Regions from separate parts of the Neorhizobium sp. NCHU2750 genome, predicted to be linked through region 3. Evidence: predicted binding sites of a transcription regulator. Region 3 holds the regulator's gene; each other region holds the start of a gene.
What was found. The regulator PhoB, encoded in region 3, activates phosphate uptake and scavenging genes when phosphate is short. The targets are predictions, from matches to a motif close to TGTCATNNANCTGTCAT.

Region 1 (5,362 bases), 1.8 Mb from region 3:
ATCGATTGTGTTGCTTCGTCGCGGAAGTTTCGTCGCAAATTCCTTACTGGAGATTGTGTGTTGTCGTAGGAACCCATGAACGGGAGGATGGCCGCCGAGCGCCAAGGCCCTTTCACCCGCATCGTTTCACGACCACGCATCCCTCCGATCACCGGCCACCAGACATCACGCTCTATCGCGTGCCGCAGAGCATTTCGCGTTTTCCGGCAAAACCCGGCCGGCGTTCGACGGCAAAGCCTGTGGCCGAGAGGTTGCGGCGGACGAAGCCGGCTGCGGCATAGGTGGCGAAGCTGCCGCCCTCTCTTGTGCGGTCGAACAGGGCCTGCATCAATTCCGGCGACCACATGGCAGCCCATCGTGGCGTCTTGTGTTGTGTTCCCGTATAGATTTCTCGGTTCTACGTTCGGCCCGATTTCATTTAGGAATGCCGCCTTGAGATTCTTCGCCGCTCTGTTCTTCGTTATCCCTGTGTCAGCGGCAATGGCTCAGAATCTGCCGGGACCGCCTCCTTGGGTATGCCAGGTGGAGCAGGTGTGCAACGGTGCCGACACATGCATTTGGCTATACGCATTTCCGATGTCGTTTAAACTCACTCAGGTCGACGCTGATACGAGAATGTACCGTGTTGAGTCGCATGAGGGTTATAAGGGAGTCGCATTGGAGCTTCCCAGCTTGCAAGACGTAGCGCATTTTGCCGAAACCTACAGCGTAGCCAATGATCCACCTCCGCTGATCCTAACCAGGACGAACAGGATTGCTGACGCACATGGTTTCTGGCTGCGGTTCCTTTCGAGACGCGAAAGTCGTCAGCTCACAATAGGAGAAGAAAAAATGCTTGTGAGCTGCAGTAGCGTTCGCTGAGAGCAGCTGGAAGCGAGAGTGATGGCGTTGTGCAGTCATCGCAAAGCGCCAAGGCCCTTTCCCCCGCATCGTTTCACGACCACGCATCCCTCCGATCACCGGCCACCAGACATCACGCTCTATCGCGTGCCGCAGAGCATTTCGCGTTTTCCGGCAAAACCCGGCCGGCGTTCGACGGCAAAGCCTGTGGCCGAGAGGTTGCGGCGGACGAAGCCGGCTGCGGCATAGGTGGCGAAGCTGCCGCCCTCCCTGGTGCGGGCGAACAGGGCCTGCATCAGCTCCGGCGACCACATGGCGGGATTGCGCGACGGGGCAAAGCCATCGAGGAACCAGGCGTCGAAATCCGGTGTGGCTGCTGAAACGCCGTCGAGCGCTGCGCCGCAGACGACGGTGAGGCGGGTTCTGTCATCGAGGTCGAGCACGACATGGCCTGCCGGCTCATCCGGCCATGCGGCGGCGAGCGCCTGCCGTTCGGCGTCGATTTCCGGCCAGCGGGCAAGCGCCCGGTCGATCTCGTCGCGCTTCATTGGGAAGAGTTCGAAGGAAGTGAAGTGGAGGCGGGTGGCGGGCGTCAGGTCTTCGCTGCGGCCAAGCTTCCACTGGCGCCAGGTCTCGCAGAGGTTCAGCCCGGTGCCGAAGCCGAGTTCGCCGATGCGGAAGGTGGCGCCGGGCGAAAGTGTCGTCCAGCGGTCGGGCAATCCGTTTCCTGAAAGGAATACGTGGCCGCATTCCAGCCGGCCATCGGTGCGGCAATAAAAGTGATCGCCAAATTCCTGCGAGTACGGCATATCGCCGTCATGCCAGTCGAGGGTCTGGGCCGTCGGGTCCGTATGGGCCGATGGCTCAAGGTTTTGCGTGTTCAATTCGGGATCGTGCTCGCTCATGACAAATGCGGATAATCCGACCGGTGCCTTCGGTCAATCTTCGGCAGTATCGCAGGCTGGCGCAGCATTGCCGAAATCGGCCGATCTCGTCATCGTCGGCGGCGGCATCATGGGTCTGTGGGCGGCGGTGAAGGCCGAGCGGCTCGGCATGTCCACGGTGCTTGTCGAGGCCGGGCGTCTCGGCGAGGGCGCCAGCGGCGGGCTGCTCGGCGCGCTGATGCCGCATATGCCGGACAAGTGGAACGACAAGAAGCAGTTCCAGTTCGACGCGCTCCTGTCGCTGGAGGACGAGGTTGCCGCAATCGAGGCCCAGACCGGGCTTTCCTGCGGCTATCGCCGCTCGGGCCGGCTGATTCCGCTGCCGAAGCCGCATCTGCGGGTGATCGCCGCCCGCCACAACGAAGATGCCTCCATCCACTGGCGTCAGGCGGGTGAAAGCGAGGTGGATGGAGGCGAGACCGGCACGCGGAGGTTCCGCTGGGATGTCCTCGACCAATCGCCATATGCCGGCTGGCCGGATGCGTCCTTCCTTGAAGCCGGTCTCGTGCACGACACGTTTGCGGCACGGGTTTCGCCGCGCAAGCTGACGGCGGCGCTCGCCGCCCTGCTGCGTGGCGCCAAGCATGTGGCGATCGCCGAGAACTGCGAGGTGTCGCGCATCGATGCTGCCGCCGGCAGGGTCGAGTTTTCCCATGGCGGCAGCATGGGTTTTAGCCGCTGCATCGTGTCGGCCGGGCATCGGGCCTTTCCGCTGATCGAGGCGTTCTCGAAGCCGCTTCTCCAGCCGCTCGGCCAGCCGGTCAAGGGGCAGGCGGCGCTGCTGCGGGCTGGCATGGATCCCGGCCTGCCGCTTCTCTATCTCAACGGGCTCTATCTGGTGCCGCATGACAATGGCGATGTGGCGCTCGGCAGCACCAGCGAGGATGCGTTCGACGATCCGTTCTCGACCGACGGCCAGCTCGACGATCTGGTGGAGCGCGCCCGTGCGCTGGTGCCGGCGCTTGCCGGGGTGCCGGTGGTGGAGCGCTGGGCGGGCCTGAGGCCCAAGGCGATCGATCGCGACCCGATGGTCGGTCCGCATCCGGACCACGCCAACGTGATCGCGCTCGGCGGCGGCTTCAAGGTCAGTTTCGGGGTGGCGCATCTTCTGGCGGATGCGGCGCTTGAAGCCGTTCTCGGCCGGGCGATGGGGGTTCCGCCGTCGTTTTCACTCGTAAACCATATGAGTGTCGCCTCCCGCTAAAGCACGTCGCGATCTTTCAGATTCGCTTGCTGTGCTTTAGCTCTTCCTTTTTGCGCATGTCTTTATCCCGAAACCGGTCGCCACTTTCGGGAGGCATGCTGTAAACGCGCATTTCACCGGCTTCTCGTCGTCAATCTGTCACGCAAATCACTTAGGTCCCTGCGTCGGGGACTGAATAAGCAAATGCGTAAATAAACAGGGCGTTTGACAGGGATGCACGAGAAGGTGACGCATGCGCTATGCCATATATTTCACGCCGCCTGCCCATGATGCACTGACGCTTGCCGCGTCTCAATGGCTCGGCCGCAATGCCTTTTCCGGAGAGTTCGTCGAACCGCCGGCCATTCGCGGGATCGGGCTGCACGAGATCGCGTTCCACACTGCCATCCCCCGCCGCAGCGGCTTTCACGCGACCTTGAAGGCGCCGTTCAAGCTTGCACCGGACATCAGCGAACCGATGCTGCTTCGCCACCTGATGCGCTTTGCCGGGTCGCACGAGCCGTTCCGGCTGCCGGCGCTCGAAGTGGCAAGGCTCGGCAATTTCCTCGGACTTGCGCCGGAGAGCCATTGCGAGCAGATGCGGCTCTTTGCCTGCGCCGTGGTGCAGGAATTCGACGTGTTTCGCGCACCGCTGTCGGATGCGGAGCTGGAACGGGGCGATCCGGGCGATCTCTCTGCGCCGCAATTTTCCAATCTCTACCGCTGGGGCCATCCTTACGTGATGGACGAATTCCGCTTCCACATGGCGCTGACCGGGCCGCTTCTGGCAAAGGACAGTATGGCGATCGAGCCGGCGCTGCGGGATTATTTCGTGCCCTATGTGGCAAAGCCGGTGGAGATCGCCAATCTCGCGCTGTTCGTCGAGGAGGAGCCGGGCGCACCGCTGCAGGTTCATTCCCTGCACCCGATGGGCCGCGTGGCGGCCCGCAAGATCGCCTGAGCCGAAAGGCTCGCGGGTTCAGGTTGCGCGATCCTGCTGCGGCGGAGAAAAGAGCAGCTTGACGAAGGTGCGATAGCCGAGAATCTGGCGCTCCAGATGGGTCGGGTCGCCGAGCACCTTGGACATGATGATGGCGCCGTCGAAGGTGCAGGAGAGCATGTTGGCGAGATCCTTGAGGTCGACCGGTTCCTGCGGCGGATGCACGGCGGCGATATCTTCCAGGTAGCCGAGAAACCGGCGGTTCCAGGACGACACCGAGCTGGCATTCAGCCTATGGACCTCGCGGTCGAAAAGCCGTTCCTGATAACAGATCGAGGCGATGACGCAGCCGGGATGGACGCCCGGCAGGTCGCGGGTCAGTTCCGACAAAAGTTTGAGCCCGATCAGGAAGGCCTGCAGCGGATCATCGGCCAGCTCGCGGCCGCGGCCGAAGATCTCGTCAAAGATACGGTCGTTCTCGGCTACGTAGCGGCGCAGCATTTCGCGTGCAAGCTCGCTCTTGTCCCGGAAATGATAGAAGAAGCCGCTTTTGGTAATGCCCGCCTCGGCGATGACTTCCTCGATCGAGGTGGCGCCGAAGCCCTTGGAGAGCACCGATATGCGGGCGACTTCAAGGATACGCTCGCGGGTTGCCTCGCCCTTGGTCGGCGTGCGGCCACAGGAAAACTGCACCGGCGGTACGGTTTTCAGTCCGTCCATGCCTTGGCAGGCCAGGTCCTCGGTCCTTCGGGACATGCTATCCCCCTGAGCGATCTCCGGTTTTGGTTATCTGCGCCGGCTGTACCGCAAGCCGCGTAGATCGAAAGCCCCACCTGACGCACAACAATCGGCAGGCGACGATCCGTCAGGCTTTCGGCCCGGACGTGCATTTTTGTACCGAAACGATCATATCACAGGAGATGACGATGAAAAACGATCGCCAGAGCCTGCCGCATCCGGGGGAGGCGATCTTTCTGACCGATGGCGGGCTGGAAACCACGCTGATCTTTCACCGCGGGCTGGACCTGCCTCATTTCGCATCCTTTCCGCTGATCGACGACGAGGCGGGGCGTGCGGAACTCGATGCCTATTACGGGACCTATCTTTCGATCGCCCGCGACAAGGGGTGCGGCTTCGTGCTCGATACGCCGACCTGGCGGGCCAATCCCGACTGGGCGGCAAAGCTCGGCTACGACCTCGCGTCACTTCGGGCGATCAATATCCGTTCCGTCGATTATATCGCCGGGCTGCGGGAGAAATGGCGGAAGCCAGGTATGCCCATCCTGCTCAACGGGGTGATCGGTCCGCGCGGCGACGCCTATCAGCAGGGGCAGATGTCCGTCGCCGAGGCCGAGGACTATCACGCCCACCAGATCGGTGCCTTTGCCGAGACGCCGGTGGACATGTTGAGCGCGGTGACGCTCAACACGACCGAGGAGGCGATCGGCGTTACGC
Region 2 (5,362 bases), 140 kb from region 3:
ATGATCGGCGAGACCGGACCATAGGTGATCTGCATCACCGGGCGCCCGGCAGGCAGGCGATTGAGCAAGTCTTCCAGCAGCGCGATACGGCGCTCCATCGGAAAGCTGAGGAGCGGGATTGCCGAGACGACGCTGTCGAACGTCTTGTCCCTGAAGGCGCCGAGCGTCTTGTCGAGGTCGAAGGCATCGCCGTTGATGAAATTGACGCCGGAAAACGTCTTGACCAGATGCTGGTAGAAATCGGTCGAATACTCGATCGACACCAGGTCCTTTGGAGCGACACCCTTCTGCAGGATGGCCTTGGTGATGACGCCGGTACCGGGGCCGAGCTCAAGAACGGGCAGGCCGGACTTCGTATCGACGACACTCGCCATCCGTTTCGCCGTGACCGACGAAGTCGGCATGATCGCACCGACCTGTTTCGGGCCGTCGATCCATCCCTTGAAGAAGCGGATCTCTTCGTCAAATTTCCGGCCGAGCCGTTCCTTCAGGCGCAATTCCATCAACTCATCCTCTCCCGCTTTTCTGGCTACCTGGGGCCTCACGACGCAAAAGCAAGGAAAAATGTCGCAAGCAGCAAATGGCACAAAAAAGGCGGCTCGGAATTCCCGGCCGCCTCTTGGGTTTTATACGCGCATTGGCATCAAGACATAGAGCGCGTCATCGCCCGCCGTATCCCGCACCAGGGTTGGCGAGCCGGCATCTGCCAGCATGAAGATCGCATCGTCGCCGGAAAGCTGCGCCGTGATGTCGAGCAGATATTTGGCGTTGAAGCCGATTTCCATCGGGTCGTTTTCATAGCCGACTGCCACCTCTTCCGTGGCGCTGCCCGAATCCGGGTTGTTGACGGTCAGCATCAGCTGGCCTTCCGTCAGTGACAGCTTCACGGCGCGGCCGCGCTCCGACGAAATGGTCGAGACACGATCGACGGCCTTGGTGAAGGTCTGGCAATCGACCCGCATTTCCTTGTCGTTGCCGGTCGGGATGACGCGCTGGTAATCCGGGAAGGTGCCGTCGATCAGCTTCGACGTCATGATGATGTCGCCGATCGTCAGGCGGATCTTGGCATCCGACACTTCGACCGTCACCGCAGCTTCCGGATCATCGACCAGCTTCTGCAATTCGCCGACCGTCTTGCGCGGAATGATGATGCCCGGCATGCCTTCTGAACCCGATGGTGCCTCGACATCGGCGCGCGCCAGACGGTGCCCGTCGGTCGCGACGGCGCGCAGCTTCAGGTCGCCGCCCGCCTCGATCGTGTGGAAGAAGATGCCGTTGAGGTAATAGCGGGTTTCCTCCGTGGAGATCGCGAACTGCGTCCGGTCGATCAGCATCTTGAGGTCGGTCGCCTTCAGCTTGAACGTATGGCTGAACGAACCTGCGGTCAGATCGGGGAAATCGGTCTCCGGCAGGCATTGCAGCGAGAATTTCGAGCGGCCGGACTGTACCGTCATCGAGCCGCCATCCGGATTGGTGGCGAGCAGCACTTCCGAGCCGTCCGGCAGCTTGCGGACGATTTCATAAAGAAGATGAGCGGGAACGGTAGTGGCGCCCGCGGTCTCGACCATGGCCGGAACGGCCTCGGTGATCTCCAGATCGAGGTCGGTCGCCTTCAGTTCGAGATTGGCGCCGGATGCACGCATCAGCACGTTGGAGAGGATCGGGATGGTGTTGCGGCGCTCGACCACGCGATGCACGTGGTTCAGCGATTTCAGAAGATTGGACCGCTCGAGAGTAATACGCATGGACTCAACCGCTTTCGACCTTGGCGATCTGTGGGATAGCTCGCCTGATATTCTTCGGCCTGTCATAAGCCGGACGATGTGGACGGGCAAAATGGCAGAGATCGGCCTTTGAATGCAAGAGCAGAACCGGAGGCGCTTGCGTCATTTCGGCACTCGACTGCCGCTGCACACAGAAAACTTGGATATCCGCCGCTTGCGGGCCGCCATCGTGTTGATCATAAAGAGCCATGATCATCGTTAAGAATTGCAGAGCCAGTGGCCGGACCCTCTGAAGTGCCCCGCGGCTATCGCGTCGCCAATACATTCGTCCCTTCGCGCCCGCTGGAGCCGGCGCTCTATCTGGTCGCGACCCCGATCGGCAACCTCGGCGATATTACGCTGAGAGCCCTGGAAACCTTGGGTGGGGCGGACGTGCTGGCCTGCGAGGATACCCGCGTCACTCGCGTGCTGCTCGACCGCTACGGCATAGCCAACAAGCCCTATGCCTATCACGAGCATAATGCCGACGAGATGGGGCCGAGGCTTCTGGCGGCACTCGAAGACGGAAAATCGGTGGCGCTGGTTTCCGATGCCGGAACGCCGCTCGTCTCCGATCCCGGCTACAGGCTTGGCCAGATGGCGATTGAGGCCGGCCACAAGGTCGTCCCCATTCCCGGCGCATCGGCGCCGCTCGCGGCACTGGTTGCTTCCGGCCTGCCCAACGATGCCTTCCTTTTCGCCGGCTTCCTGCCGGTCAAGGACAAGGCGCGACGGGACCGGCTGGCGGAACTCTCCAAGGTGCCGGCAACCCTGATCTTCTTTGAATCCCCCCACCGCATTGCCGCAACGCTCGCTTCCGCTGCGGACGTTCTGGGGCACGGTCGCAGCGCCTGCGTCGGCCGCGAACTTACCAAGGCCTTCGAGGAGATCAGCCGCGCAAATCTTGGCGAACTGGCCGATGCCTTCGAGAGCCGTACGGTGAAAGGCGAGATCGTCTTCCTCGTCGGTCCGCCGGCTGAGGAAGAGATATCGACCGCGGTCGATGTCGACGCGCTGCTGATGGAACTGGGTGCCTCGATGCCGGCATCCAAGGCTGCCGCCGAAGCTGCTCGCCTGACCGGGCTGCAGAAGCGTGATCTCTACCAGCGTCTTGTCGAGATGAAGGCCCAATGATGAAGGGAAGGAACGGTGGCTGATGGGGCAGGGGCCTGAGGGAAGCCGGCATAGAAGACAGCGCGCCGAACGGCGCGGTCACATATCGGAATATCTTGCGGCCCTTTGCCTCATCCTCAAGGGCTACCGTATCCTCCAGCTGCGATATCGGACGAAGCTGGGCGAGATCGACATCATCGCCCGCAGGAAGACGCTCATTGTTTTTGTCGAGGTCAAGGCCCGCGCCCGCGAGGCCGATGCCATCGATGCGGTCGGCTATGAAACCCAGCGGCGGATAAGGGCTTCCAGCGATATCTGGCTGTCGAAGCGGCGCGATGCACACCTTCTGTCCTGCCGCTACGATATCATCGCCGTTCTGCCCGGCCGGTTGCCCCGCCATTTCATTGATGCGTTCTGATTGAAATTTTGACGGCCGGATGAAGTTTTTGCAAAGCCGTGCACTGTCATGGAACTGAAACAAAACTGTTAAGGTCCTGTCATCGAGCCCCCCTATCAGCGTCCTCAACCCCAATCACGGTGGAGAGGACGACCATGTTCAAGAAACTTTCGATCGCAGCAGCAGCGGTCGCACTGTCGGCGACCTCGTCGATGGCTGCAACCGAGATCACCTGGTGGCACGCCATGGGCGGCAAGCTCGGCCAGAAGCTCGAAGACGTCGCCGCGAAGTTCAACCAGAGCCAGAGCGAATACAAGATCGTTCCGGTCTACAAGGGCACCTATCCGGAAACCCTGACCGCCGCGATCGCTGCCTTCCGCGCCGGTCAGCAGCCCGCCATCGTTCAGGTCTTCGAAGTCGGCACCGGCACGATGATGGCCGCCAAGGGCGCCGTCTACCCGGTCTACAAGCTGATGAAGGACGAAGGCGAGCCGTGGGATCCGTCGAAGTTCCTCGCTCCGGTCACCGGCTACTACACCGATCCGCAGGGCAACATCCTGTCCATGCCGTTCAATTCCTCGACGCCGATCCTGTATTACAACAAGGACGTCTTCCAGAAAGCTGGCCTGAACCCCGACGTTGCCCCGAAGACCTGGGCTGAACTCGGCGAGATGAGCAAGAAGATCGTGTCTTCGGGCGCGGCCAAGTGCGGCTTCACCATGTCCTACGGCGCAAGCTGGGTCGGCCTTGAGAACTACTCGGCCATTCAGGATCTGCCCTATGGCACGAAGCAGAACGGCTTCGGCGGCATGGATGCACGTCTTACCTTCAACGGTCCGCATCAGGCTGCCTTCTGGGATCAGCTGAAGAAGTGGCACGATGACGGTTCCTACAAGTATGGCGGCCCGAGCAGCGGCGCCGATGCGGCACCGGCCTTCTACTCGCAGCAATGCGCCGTCTACATGAACTCGTCCGCCTCGCGCGCAGACGTCATCGCCAACTCGAAGTTCAATGTCGGCTTCGCACCGATGCCTTACGACGACACCGTCACCAAGGATCCGAAGAACTCGATCATCGGCGGTGCGACGCTCTGGGTTCTGAATGGCCAGAAGAACAAGGATGTCTACAAGGGCGTGGCGAAGTTCTTCACCTATTTGTCGCAGCCGGAAGTCCAGGCTGACTGGCACCAGTTCACCGGCTACCTGCCGATCACCAACGCTGCCTACGAGCTTGGCCAGAAGCAGGGCTACTACGCAGCCAACCCCGGTTCCGACATTGCCATCAAGCAGATCACCCGCGGCACTCCGGACGACAATTCCAAGGGCGTCCGCTTCGGCAACCTGAGCCAGATCCGCGATGTTCTCGACCAGCAGCTGGAAGCCGTTCTTGCCGGCAAGAAGACCGGCCAGGAAGCTCTCGATGATGGCGTCAAGCAGGGCAATTCCATCCTGACCGATTTCCAGGCTGCGAATTCCAACTAAGGATCACTCCTTATCCATGCGCCCTTCCCGGTTTTGACCGGGGAGGGCCTTTTCCTTGAATGGGAACCTGCCCGGACCATGACAGCCGGCCTCACCCACGGAAATTGCTCGGGGACCCCGCCATGCAGACCAAGCGCACCGTATTTCAAAGCCGCCTCCTGCCATATGTTCTCGTGGCACCGCAGCTGATCATCACGCTGATCTTCTTCGTATGGCCGGCCGGCCAGGCCATCTGGCAATCCTTTCTACTGCAGGATCCGTTCGGCATGCGGGACAAGTTCATCTGGTTTGCCAACTATACGCGCCTCATGAATGATCCCGATTATCTCAATTCGCTGGTCGTCACTCTGGTCTTCGCCATCGGCGTCACCGTCCTGTCCATGGGCGTGTCGCTGCTGCTCGCCGTCTGCGTCAACCGCGTCATCCGCTCGCAGCGCTTCTACACGACGCTGCTCGTCTGGCCCTATGCCGTGGCGCCTGCCGCATCCGGTCTGCTCTCGTGGTTCATGTTCAACCCCAGTGTGGGCATCATTCCCTATGGCCTGTCTCACCTCGGCTACACCTGGAACCACCGCCTCATTCCGCATGACGCGATGATCCTCGTCATC
Region 3 (5,362 bases):
CTCGGCGCCGTCGATCATCATTGGCCTGTTCGTCTACGAATTGCTGGTCCGTCCGATGGGGCATTTCTCGGGCATTGCCGGCTCCGTGGCGCTCGCGATCCTGGTTGTCCCGGTTGTCGTCCGCACCACCGAAGACATGCTGAACCTCGTGCCCAACGCCCTGCGCGAAGCCGGGACCGCGATCGGTGCGCCGCGCTGGATCGTCATCCGCTCGGTCGGTTATCGCGCTGCGATGTCGGGCATCGTGACGGGTGTGCTCCTGGCCATCGCCCGCATTTCGGGCGAGACGGCACCGCTTCTCTTCACGGCTCTGAACAATCAGTTCTGGAGCAGCAATCTCAATGCGCCGATCGCCAGCCTGCCGGTTACTATCTTCCAGTTCGCGCTGAGCCCCTATGCCGAATGGCAGCAGCTTGCCTGGACCGGTGCCCTCATCATCACCCTCACGGTTCTGTCGCTGAGCATCATCGCCCGCAGCCTCACCGGACGTAAAGAAGGATAATGACCGAAATGGTTTCCTTGGAAAAAGTTGCTCCGCAGAATGTCTCCGACCGCGCCAAGATCGAGATCAAGAATCTCAACTTCTACTACGGTGAATCGAAGGCCCTGAAGGACATCTCGATGGTCCTGCCCGAGCGCAGCGTCACCGCCTTCATCGGTCCGTCGGGCTGTGGCAAGTCGACCCTGCTGCGTGTGTTGAACCGCATCTACGAACTTTACCCGAAGCAGCGCGCCGACGGCGAAGTTCTGGTCGACGGCAAGAACATTCTCGACCGCAACCAGGACCTCAACCTGCTGCGCACCAAGGTTGGTATGGTGTTCCAGAAGCCGACGCCGTTCCCCATGTCGATCTACGAGAACATCGCCTTCGGCGTCCGTCTCTATGAACAGGTCTCCAAGGCAGAGATGGACGAGCGCGTCGAGGCGGCACTGCGCCGTGCGGCCCTGTGGAATGAAGTCAAGGACAAGCTGAATGCCAGCGGCACAAGCCTTTCCGGTGGTCAGCAGCAGCGCCTCTGCATCGCCCGTACCGTTGCCGTCAAGCCGGAGATCATCCTGCTCGACGAGCCGGCATCGGCTCTCGACCCGCTCTCGACCGCAAAGATCGAGGAACTGATCGACGAACTGCGCGCCGAATACACGATCGTCATCGTCACCCACAACATGCAGCAGGCTGCCCGCGTCTCGCGCCAGACCGCCTTCATGTATCTCGGCGAGCTGATCGAATTCGACGAGACGGCGAAGATCTTCACCTCTCCGCGTGAGAAGCGCACCCAGGATTACGTCACCGGCCGCTTCGGCTGATCGGTTTCGTTTCAGGCCCAAAACCCTGCGACCCAGTCGCACGATTTTCGTGAATATTGTTTCCGGAAGGACCCGAAGATGGCTTCGACCCACACGCTATCGGCTTTCGATGAAGAACTGCAATACCTGACCCGCCGCATCTCCGAAATGGGCGGCCTGGCCGAGCAGATGTGCGGCGATGCCGTGCGTGCCCTGGTCAATTCGGACTCTTCGCTGGCGCAGAAGGTAATCTCCGACGACGTGATCCTCGACCACGGCGAACGCGAGATCCAGGACAAGGCGATCAGCACCATTGCCCGCCGCCAGCCGGTTGCGGCAGACCTGCGCGAAATCGTCGGCACACTGCGCATCGCAGCCGATCTGGAGCGCGTCGGCGATCTCGGCAAGAACACCGCCAAGCGCGTCATCGCGGTGCAGGGCACCGGCGTACCGCGCAAGCTCGCCCGCGGCATCGAGCATCTGTCCGATCTGGCGCTCGTCCAGCTCAAGGAAGTGCTGGACGTCTATGCCAGCCGTTCGGCGGAGAAGGCCGAAGCCATCCGCCTGCGCGACGAAGAGATCGACGCAATGTACACGTCGCTGTTCCGCGAGCTTCTGACCTACATGATGGAAGATCCGCGCAACATCACCACCTGCACGCATCTGCTGTTCTGCGCCAAGAACATCGAGCGCATCGGGGACCACGCGACCAATATCGCAGAAACCATCTACTACATTACGACTGGTGCCCAGCCGGAAGGCGAACGTCCGAAGGACGATACGTCGAACACGGTCGGTGCTCTCGCCAACTGAGCCCTTTGGGCTCGGTGGGCTGATGTGACGGAGCGAATTGAGCATGCAGCCAAGAATTGCTGTCGTGGAAGACGAGGAAGCGCTGAGCGTCCTCCTCCGCTATAATCTCGAAGCCGAGGGCTACGAGGTCGAGACGATCTTGAGAGGGGATGAAGCCGAGATCAGGCTGCAGGAACGTGCGCCTGACCTTCTTATCCTCGACTGGATGCTTCCCGGCGTGTCGGGTATCGAGCTTTGCCGGCGTCTACGCATGCGGCCCGAAACCGAGCGCCTTCCCGTCATCATGCTGACGGCACGCGGCGAGGAGAGCGAACGTGTTCGCGGATTGGCCACCGGTGCCGACGATTACGTCGTCAAGCCATTCTCGACGCCGGAGCTGATGGCTCGCGTCAAGGCGATGCTGCGCCGCGCCAAGCCCGAAGTTCTCTCCAGCGTCTTGCGCTGCGGAGACATTGAGCTCGATCGCGAAACGCACCGCGTTCATCGCAAGAGCCGTGAAGTCCGTCTCGGGCCGACGGAATTCCGCCTTCTGGAATTCCTGATGACTTCGCCCGGCCGCGTCTTTTCCCGCTCGCAGCTTCTCGATGGCGTCTGGGGCCATGACATCTACGTCGACGAACGCACCGTCGACGTCCATGTCGGCCGCCTGCGCAAGGCGCTCAACTTTTCCAACATGCAGGATGTCATCCGCACCGTTCGCGGCGCGGGCTATTCGATGGAGTCTTGATCGGACGTCGATCGCAACGTGTGAAATCCCGGCCCGAGCGTGATCACTCACCTCGGGCTGTTTTCGTTTCTGTCGTAACCTTCAGGCTCTGGCCTGCTCTCGCCATTCGGGCAGGGGGAATAGCCTGTCATAGGCCAGATTGAAGAAGAAGGCATAGACCAGGTAAAACAGCGCGAAAGATATATCCATCACCAGTGCCTGGAGGAGGCCGACGCCGAGATACCAGGCGATGAACGGCATCAGCACGATCAGCAGGCCAAGCTCGAACAGCACCGAATGCGCGACCCGCAGCCACACGCTTTTCTGCGTGCCGCCGCGAAATTTCTGCATCAACTGGTCGAAGCCGAGATTGTAGAGATAGTTCCAGCCCGTCGCCACCGTGGCCGAGACGATGCCGACGACACCAATATGGCTGACCGGCAGGCCGAACACGAATGCCGCCAGCGGCGTGAAGATCGCAAGTCCGATGATTTCGAAACTGATGGCGTGGCGAATATGATCGCTTGTGCTGCGCATGTCTGCAAACCCCATGGGCTCTGCCGGGTCGTCCCGGCGATTGATACCCGTTCTGGGGGAGGCCGTCCTCACGGCACATCAGATAGTGGTTTGAAAGCCTGTCCGCAAGTTTTCTCTGGCGCCGCGGTGTCGCAGGTCGCTCGCCCGATTGCGGCAAACAAAAAAGCGGGCTTCGAGCCCGCTTTTTCCAGAAGATCCAGCCTTGGATCAGGAGCGTGTTGCAGCCTTGCGGCGGTCGTGGACCGGCTGATAGGCGAGCTTTGCATGATAGTTGCAATAGGGCGAGGAGTCCGGGGACTCGCAGCCGCAGAAGTGGAATTCGTCGGTCAGCGGATCGCCGACCGGCCACTTGCAGGTGCGTTCGGTCAGTTCGGTCAGGGCAAGCTTGCGGGAGATCGGAACGACGACGTTGGAAGCCGGGCGATAGACCAGTTCCTGCGATGCCTCGAACTCGACCTCTTCCTTGAGTGCCGTAGCACCGACCGGGCGAGCAATCGTGCGGGTGGGCGCGCGACCAGCAAAGCTCGGAGCCCGGGGAGCGGCAGCTGCAGGGCGCTTGGGAGCGCGGTTGGTCGGAACGGTGCCGCCGGCCTTTGCGCGACCCGGCAGGTTGAGGCGGTGGACCTTGCCGATGACGGCATTGCGGCTGACGCCACCAAGCTGCGCCGCGATCTGGCTGGCGCTCAGGCCTTCGGCCCATAGCCTCTTGAGTTTCTCGACGCGCTCGTCCGTCCAGTTCATGCCCGTTCTCCGCCTTTGAACGTTGGTGGCATGCAGAATCCCTCACCATTGCCGCGGAAGACATTCCGCAACACGCACTACATCTATGCTTTTGGTGACTAGTTCCGCCGCATGCAGTCTAGTAATTGATCATTAACCTAGAGGTCGGCGGACTCCGTGACAAGAGTCCCCGGAATCGCCGCGAATCGTTTTCCGGGTTTTCCCCAACTTGCTTTCTGAGAGAGTCATTTTTGTCACAGCTTCGGCCGACCGAAATTTCGGCTGAAATGGCACTCAAATTGCCGTGTTTTCATGACTTTTGTTGACTTTCCCCAGGTGAATGGTGATAGTGCCGCCGCCGCCCCGTGGGCGGCATTTTGATTTTCTGGAATGTCCATTGCTGGACGCCTTAGGAGTGATTGTCGCCATGGCTGAATCTGCGCTTTTCGACACGTTTGCCCGGGCCCCCCTGCGCTTCGAGCGCGGCGAGGGTGTATGGCTGGTGACGGAAAGCGGCGAGCGATATCTCGATTTCGGCGCCGGCGTTGCGGTCACCTCCTGCGGCCATGCCAACCCTCACCTCGTCGCCGCGCTGAAGTCGCAGGCCGAGAAGGTCTGGCATCTGTCGAACCTCTACGAAATCCCCGAGCAGGAGCGTCTTGCCCGCAGGCTGACGGAAGCCACCTTCGCCGACAAGGTCTTCTTCACCAATTCGGGCGCCGAAGCGCTGGAATGCGCCATCAAGACGGCCCGTCGCTATCATTTCTCCAAGGGCCATCCGGAAAAGTTCCACATCATCACCTTCGAAGGTGCCTTCCACGGCCGGACCATCGCGACGATCGCCGCCGGCGGCCAGGAAAAATACATGGAAGGTTTCGGCCCGAAGGCCGAAGGCTTCGATCAGGTGCCTTTCGGCGACCTCGATGCGCTGAATGCGGCGATCAACGAGAACACCGGCGCCCTGCTGATCGAGCCGATCCAGGGCGAAGGCGGTGTTCGCCCGGTTCCGAAGGAATTCATGCGGGAACTGCGCCGTATCTGCGACGAAAAGGGCCTGCTGCTCATTCTCGACGAGGTACAGACCGGCGTCGGCCGTACCGGCAAGCTGTTTGCCCACGAATGGGCAGGCGTTACACCCGATATCATGGCGATCGCCAAGGGCATCGGCGGCGGCTTCCCGTTCGGCGCCTGCCTTGCCACGGCCGAAGCCGCATCCGGCATGAAGCCCGGCATTCATGGCACCACCTATGGCGGCAATCCGCTGGCCATGGCCTGCGGCAATGCGGTCCTCGATATCGTGCT

Region 1: a site for PhoB is predicted at 3,114-3,130, ahead of NCHU2750_RS12590 (DUF1045 domain-containing protein). Genes of this name have one in related genera too.
Region 2: a site for PhoB is predicted at 3,339-3,355, ahead of ugpB (sn-glycerol-3-phosphate ABC transporter substrate-binding protein UgpB). Genes of this name have one in related genera too.

The regions. Positions count from the first base shown of each region.
Region 1 covers NZ_CP030827.1:2,578,076-2,583,437, reverse strand. Annotated here, with positions in the region: partial or broken gene NCHU2750_RS12610 (MnmC family methyltransferase) at 173-346, opposite strand; gene mnmC2 (tRNA (5-methylaminomethyl-2-thiouridine)(34)-methyltransferase MnmC2) at 981-1,745, opposite strand; gene NCHU2750_RS12595 (NAD(P)/FAD-dependent oxidoreductase) at 1,744-2,988, shown strand; gene NCHU2750_RS12590 (DUF1045 domain-containing protein) at 3,221-3,928, shown strand; gene NCHU2750_RS12585 (TetR/AcrR family transcriptional regulator) at 3,947-4,627, opposite strand; gene NCHU2750_RS12580 (homocysteine S-methyltransferase family protein) at 4,834-5,362, shown strand, end outside.
Region 2 covers NZ_CP030827.1:4,285,676-4,291,037, forward strand. Annotated here, with positions in the region: gene pmtA (phospholipid N-methyltransferase PmtA) at 1-503, opposite strand, end outside; gene dnaN (DNA polymerase III subunit beta) at 627-1,745, opposite strand; gene NCHU2750_RS20645 (hypothetical protein) at 1,750-1,980, opposite strand; gene rsmI (16S rRNA (cytidine(1402)-2'-O)-methyltransferase) at 2,001-2,897, shown strand; gene NCHU2750_RS20655 (YraN family protein) at 2,920-3,294, shown strand; gene ugpB (sn-glycerol-3-phosphate ABC transporter substrate-binding protein UgpB) at 3,429-4,754, shown strand; gene ugpA (sn-glycerol-3-phosphate ABC transporter permease UgpA) at 4,877-5,362, shown strand, end outside.
Region 3 covers NZ_CP030827.1:101,938-107,299, forward strand. Annotated here, with positions in the region: gene pstA (phosphate ABC transporter permease PstA) at 1-502, shown strand, start outside; gene pstB (phosphate ABC transporter ATP-binding protein PstB) at 511-1,305, shown strand; gene phoU (phosphate signaling complex protein PhoU) at 1,384-2,097, shown strand; gene phoB (phosphate regulon transcriptional regulator PhoB) at 2,141-2,824, shown strand; gene NCHU2750_RS00515 (PACE efflux transporter) at 2,906-3,340, opposite strand; gene NCHU2750_RS00520 (GcrA family cell cycle regulator) at 3,548-4,081, opposite strand; gene NCHU2750_RS30270 (hypothetical protein) at 4,315-4,458, opposite strand; gene NCHU2750_RS00525 (aspartate aminotransferase family protein) at 4,488-5,362, shown strand, end outside.